Regions from separate parts of the Blautia sp. Sow4_E7 genome, predicted to be linked through region 2. Evidence: predicted binding sites of a transcription regulator. Region 2 holds the regulator's gene; the other holds the start of a gene.
The links. The regulator Rex, encoded in region 2, represses fermentation and respiration genes when NADH is low (regulators of the CRP and FNR family bind a similar motif). The targets are predictions, from matches to a motif close to ATTGTTAANTANTTAACAAT.
Positions count from the first base shown of each region.

Region 1 (3,425 bases), on a different contig from region 2:
GTCGGGTTAGTGGAGTTACCTGTGATGGAAACACCAACATTCTCGTGATGCATGATAGCAACACCTTCCTGAACATCATCTGCACCGTAGCATTTTACAGTAGCACGAAGTCCGTTAGAGTATGGTTTCTCATAGATTACGTTTAATTTAGCTTCTTTGTAATCATATTTTGTCTCAACAAATGTGAATCCGTTGATACGGGAAATAATCTGAGCAGCATCTTTTCCAAGTCCGTTCAGGATAACACGTAATGGTTTCTGACGTACTTTGTTTGCTTTCTCAGCGATACCGATAGCACCCTCAGCAGCTGCGAAGGACTCATGGCCTGCTAAGAAGCAGAAGCACTCTGTCTCTTCCTCAAGAAGCATTTTACCAAGGTTACCATGTCCAAGACCTACTTTTCTGTGGTCAGCAACGGATCCTGGAATACAGAAAGCCTGAAGTCCTTCTCCGATTGCAGCAGCAGCGTCAGCAGCTCTCTTGCAGCCTTTTTTGATCGCGATTGCAGCGCCTACTGTGTAAGCCCATGCAGCGTTCTCAAAGCAGATCGGCTGAATTTTCTTAACCTGATCATAAACATCAAGACCAGCGTCTTTTGTGATTTTCTCAGCTTCTTCGATAGAGCTGATTCCATAGCTATTTAATACAGAATTGATCTGAGCAATTCTTCTCTCATATCCTTCAAATAATGCCATTTCTGTTCGTCTCCTTTCGCTTGTGGCTTACTCTTTTCTTGGGTCAATAATCTTAACAGCATCAGCTACACGGCCATACTGACCTTTTGCTTTCTCCCATGCAGTGTTAGGATCATCACCTTTTTTGATAAAGTCAGTCATTTTTCCAAGAGAAACGAACTGATATCCGATTACTTCGTTGTCTTCGTCAAGAGCGATACCTGTTACATAGCCCTCTGCCATCTCCAGATAACGAACTCCTTTTTCCTTGGTAGCGTACATAGTGCCAACCTGGGAACGAAGACCTTTACCAAGGTCCTCAAGACCTGCACCTACAGCAAGACCATCATCAGAGAAAGCACTCTGGGTACGGCCATAAACGATCTGAAGGAACAGCTCTCTCATTGCTGTATTGATTGCATCACAGACAAGGTCTGTATTTAATGCTTCAAGAATTGTCTTACCCTGAAGAACCTCTGCTGCCATAGCTGCAGAATGTGTCATACCGGAGCATCCGATTGTTTCAATAAGGGCTTCCTCGATTACACCATTCTTAACATTTAAGGACAGCTTACAGGCACCCTGCTGAGGAGCACACCAGCCTACACCATGTGTAAAACCAGAGATATCTTCAATTTTCTTTGCATGGACCCACTGGCCTTCTTCCGGGATCGGAGCTGGCTCATGTTTTGCGCCCTTAGCTACTGGGCACATGTTTTCAACTTCAGTAGTGTAAATCATTTTAAGACTCCTTTCAGTGTTGATTACTTAATCGTTGTTAAAGACCTAACAACCTAGTGTTATTTTCTCACAAAATTCTCCATTCGTCTAGTCATATTTTGCAAAAAATACGAAAAAATTGCTGGTACCATTTATGGGACTTATCTTGTGGGAATTTCATTTTCATGATAAACTACAAAAAAACATTCCGATTATAGCTGCTGAGCGAACTGTACGCCGTTCAAAAAACATCCGGCAATGCTCTGTATCCATAATCAGAACAGGAGGACTTATATAATATGCCATCGCAAGCATCAACTTCTTTTATGCCGGAAAAGCTCAGGATCTTAAGCGGAAGCAGCCTGAAGATACTAGCTATGGCGATCATGCTGATCGACCATACCGCTTCTTTTCTTCTGCGCCACTATCCGCCTGCAATCGCTCCCTGGATTCAAATAGGCAGCACCACATACTCTCTGTACCGTGTTATGCGTGATGTAGGTCGGGCAGCTTTTCCAATTTTCTGTTTTCTGCTTGTGGAAGGCTTTCTTCATACCCATGACCGGTTAAAATATGGAAGAAATCTTCTGATTTTCGCCTGTATCTCGGAAATCCCATGGAATTTTGCACAAAACAGCACACTGCTCTATCCAGGTAAGCAGAATGTATTTTTCACTCTTTTTCTTGGATATCTTGCCTTCTGCCTGATCGAACATTTTGAAAAAAATGCCGCTATGCAGTTGGTAAGTATGCTGGTTCTTCTGACGGTTTCCTATTTTCTAAAGGCTGATTACGGATATAAGGGATTCGTATTTCTTCTGATCATGTACTGGCTGCGTTCTTACAAGCCTGCCCAGGCTGTAATCGGAAGCTGCTGGCTGATCTACGAGTGGAAAGCCTGCTTTGCTTTTCTTTCCCTGAACATGTACAATGGAAAACGTGGTTTCATCCAGGGAAGATGGGCCAAATATTTCTTCTACGCTTTTTATCCGGTACATATTGCAATTCTGACCATCATCCGAAAGATGTGGTTCGGAATTTAGGTGAATGGATTGCAAAAACAATTTCCTATACACATCGCACTACAAAACGGCTTGACAGAATTAATTTTCCGTCAAGCCGTTTGATTCGTGTTCAAAACCAAAGTCCGCACTTACATGCGATTGGCTATTTATTTCTTTGTTACAACCTCATCTTTATTCTTATAAATGCTGTTGGCAGGTACACATCCGCGTACTGGAGAAAGCGGATAAATATTGGTGTTTCGTCCAATCACAGTTCCTGGATTTAATACGGAGCCGCAACCTACCTCTACATGATCGGCAAGCATTGCACCAAATTTCTTAAGGCCTGTCTCAATTTTCTCCTCGCCGTCTTTTACCACAACCAGCTTCTTATCAGATTTTACATTGGAACAGATAGAACCTGCACCCATATGGGATTTGTATCCCAGTACTGCATCACCAACATAATTATAGTGCGGAACCTGAACATTGTTAAAAAGGACAACATTCTTAAGCTCTGTAGAGTTTCCAACTACGCAGCCCTCTCCCACCATCGCTTTGCCGCGGATAAATGCGCAGTGGCGCACTTCTGTGTTCTTACCAATGATAGCTGGTCCGTTAATACATGCGGTTGGTGCAATTTTGGCGGATTTTGCGATCCAGATGTCACCCTCCAGATGATCATACTCTTCCGGATCCAGTGTTTTTCCCAGTTTTACAATGAAATCTCCAATCTCTGGAAGAACTTCCCATGGATAAGTTTTCCCCGCAAAAAGCTCTCCTGCAATTGTCTGGCTCATATCCAGCATATTGGCGATGGTAAAATCTTTTAACATAATATTTCCTCCTCATATAAATCTAATTTTATAAATAGGTTCATTCATCCAAAAGTTTGCATTACAACTCACATCAAGCCATGTCATTGTTATGCATGACACGTAGTGCTGCCATTAAACGATAACTTGGCTGTACTGCCTTCAAATCTACCGTTTTTTCGCAGCTGCTACCCGTTCTGGTTTTTATAGTA
Region 1 is NZ_JBQKLL010000012.1:65,965-69,389, forward strand. It holds gene ACTQ50_RS09350 (GGGtGRT protein) at 1-695, opposite strand, end outside; gene ACTQ50_RS09355 (iron-sulfur cluster assembly scaffold protein) at 723-1,415, opposite strand; gene ACTQ50_RS09360 (TraX family protein) at 1,694-2,437, shown strand; gene ACTQ50_RS09365 (acyltransferase) at 2,566-3,234, opposite strand; gene ACTQ50_RS09370 (DNA topoisomerase) at 3,402-3,425, opposite strand, start outside.
Region 1: ACTQ50_RS09355 (iron-sulfur cluster assembly scaffold protein) is a predicted target of Rex. The motif match lies at 1,449-1,468, and genes of this name have one in related genera.

Region 2 (3,425 bases):
CTTCGATCATATCTTTCGCCGTCATACTGTGAGTTTCTTTTTTCTCTCTGGCAATATCACCGCAAAGACCGTGAATATACACCGCCAGCGCTGTTTTATAAGAAATATCCCTGTTCTCCCCACTGCTTAAATACATGCAAAGAACTGCTGCGATCATACCAGACAGAACGTCTCCGCTTCCAGCCGTTGCCATTCCGCAGTTGCCGGAAAGATTCAGGTACAAACTGCCATCTCCATCTGCCACAGTGGTACAGGCATCTTTTAATACACAGACACAGCCTGTTTTCTTGGCAAACTCCCAGGCACTGGCCGCGGGGTCTGCTTTTAGTTCGGAAATTGTCCTGCCGGTAAGCCGGCTCATTTCTCCCATGTGAGGGGTAAGAATGGTCTGCTGGTTCAGCGATTCCATCCACTGGGGATTCATAGCCAGAAGGTTCAGGCCATCTGCATCCAGTATAACAGGTTTTCCTGCTTTTGTCCCGTTTTTCAGAAACCAGAGCAATCTTTCTTTTCCACTGCTTTCGGTGCCAAGTCCCGGACCGATCACCAGCACATCACACCAGTTTAAGTTTTTCTCATTGGACGCTTCGTCAAATTCACAGCTCACCATAGCTTCTGGAAGAAGGCTCTGCAGCGGGATCCGGTTCTCTTCCACAGTCTGGATCTTTACCATACCAGCTCCCCCGTGAAGTGCTGCGCTGGCGCTTAAATAAGCGGCGCCGCACATGCCTTTCGAGCCCGCGACCAAAAGTATTTTTCCAAAGGTTCCTTTATTTCCCCAGGCAGGTCTTGCAGGAAGTGTTTCCACATCCCTTTTCTCCAGATGCCAGGCTGCCTGATCTGCAAGTTCACTGCCATCACGATCCCGGTCATAGATCCCGATGTCCGCCACCAGGATCCTGCCAGCGTATGCTCTGCCAGGGAAAAAGCACAGCCCCCGTTTCCGGTATGCAAAGGTTACCGTCAGATCTGCCTGAAAAGCAATTCCAAGAACTGCTCCCGTATCTCCGTGAATGCCAGACGGAATATCCACCGCCACTTTATAGGCTCTGGTCTGATTCATACTGTGGATGATTTCCTTATAAGTTCCGGAAATCTCCCTGGACAACCCAACGCCGAAAATCCCGTCTACTATAACAGTATATTCATCCCATACCGGGTTATTCGTTGCGGGAACGCCATAGTTCCTGGCAATTTCCCACTGGTGTCTGGTTTCTTCGGTCATTTTGTCCGGATTTCCTGCAAGATAGATTTCGGAATGTATCCCGGCAAGATGAAGAAGCCTTGCAATGGCAATCCCGTCACCGCCGTTATTGCCGGAGCCACAGACGGCCAGTATCCGCTCTTTTTCTAAGTTTCCAGGACTGTTTTTCTTTTCCAGATACTTCCGGATCTCTTCTGCCGTGGCAAGCGCCGCCCTCTCCATAAGAACCAGGGAGGGAACATGCATATTATGAATAGTACCATAGTCAAGAAGCTTCATCTGACTGCAGGTCACAACTTTTTTCATAAAACCACTCCTAACATTAGAATAACTTTTGGGCTCCGGTTGCAGTTCACTCTCTGCCCATTAACCGCTAAAGCCATTTTCAAACACGCTCTAATGCAAAACTGCCGCCCGGTCTCCTGTAAATCTTTCAGCGAGACAAGCAGCAGTCCTCTTTGACCTTTTGTTGTTACTGTCATGTCCTTCACAGTAACGTTTTATTCTTTGTTTTCTTTATGCTCGTTGCGGTACTGGCTTAAATTATAAGACAGTGCCATCAGGCTCTCAGACAGATGAACATTCTCCACGATCACGTTCTCAGGAGCATCAAGATCTGTATGTGCAAAGTTCCAGATTGCCTTGATTCCATTGTCAATGAGAACCTTCGCCATCTCCTTGGCCTTGTTCTTCGGCAGAGTCAGAATGGCGATCTCTACCTGATTCTCTTTGATAAATTCTGGAAGGTGACTGATCATCTGAATCTCAATTCCCCGAACCGAAATTCCTTCCAGAACCGGATTTACGTCAAAAATCCCAACCAGACGAAATCCTCTTTTCTCAAAATCCCCGTAATTGGCAAGTGCCTGTCCCAGGTTACCTGCACCAAGAATGATCATAGGATGAATGGTGTCCAGTCCTAAGATCTTACCAATTTCTGTATAAAGATATTCAACATTATATCCATAGCCCTGCTGTCCAAAACCGCCGAAATTATTTAAATCCTGGCGGATCTGTGATGCAGTCACATGCATTTTCTTACTAAGGTCATTGGAAGATATACGCTCAACTTTCTCTTCCATCAGCTCCCCCAGATAGCGATAATACCTTGGCAGTCTTTTGATCACTGCCTTTGAGATTTCCTTCGCCTCCAAAATGTTCCCCTCCTTGTTTCCGCTGCCTAAATTTTCCGCGTCACACTATGTCAATTATACCTAAATGTTATTTTCTTGTCAATTAAAGTTGTGCAGAATTACAAATATTTTGCAAATTCAGTTACTGTTCACTGGTAACGTTCCGCCAGGTGTTTTTTTGAGCGAAGCTCACAGAAAACCCGGGAACATCGGCGCGAAATCATGCGAATGCATGATTTCTGTGCATCGCGAAGTGTGTTGCTGGTCACGGAGTGAACAGGAACCAAATTCATAGTATCAGGATAAAGCTCACAAAAATCCCTTTTTCTTCCAATAAAGCGATTGCTATTTCTGCATTTAAATCATTATCCTCTGCCAAAAGAACATGCAAACCATGTAAATCCATATCGTTCCTTAACTTTTCTTTCTCTTCCGTAAATCCATGTTCTGCTATAATCAGAGGGATTTCTACCGTAAATGTTGAGCCAATTCCCTGTTTGCTGCTGACCTTAATTTTCCCACCCATAAGATCTACATACTGTTTGGCAATGGCCATTCCCAGTCCAGTTCCCTTATAACTGGTTCTTGCCCCATCATTTTCCTGACTGAACTCATCAAAGATTCTGCTCTGAAACTCCTCACTCATACCAATTCCGGTATCTGATATACGATAGCGTACGATTATATGATGCTCATCATTACCCGGACCGTTTTCTGCAGCAAATGAAATGGTACCTCCGTCTTTTGTAAATTTGACTGCATTGCTGATAATGTTGAGCAATACTTCCCTGATTCTGAGTTCATCTGCCATCACATAGGGATTTTTAAGCTCTTCTCTTGAAACACAAAAATTAAGGTCACGGTTTTCCATATATCCTCTTGCAATCGACAAAACAGTATTTATCATATCCCAGAGATCTACCGGTACTGGTTTATATTCCAGTTTACCACTTTCTCACTTTTATCCCTTTACGTGGCATTCATTGATTCGTGCGGATTTTATACAGTTCCAAACATCTGATCAAAAACAGCAAGTATAGTATTTATATCAATTTTTACTATAATGAAGTGCATTTGACAATTCTTCA
Region 2 is NZ_JBQKLL010000002.1:143,943-147,367, forward strand. It holds gene ACTQ50_RS02270 (NAD(P)H-hydrate dehydratase) at 1-1,510, opposite strand, end outside; gene ACTQ50_RS02275 (redox-sensing transcriptional repressor Rex) at 1,705-2,358, opposite strand; gene ACTQ50_RS02280 (ATP-binding protein) at 2,627-3,208, opposite strand; gene ACTQ50_RS02285 (PAS domain-containing protein) at 3,386-3,425, opposite strand, start outside.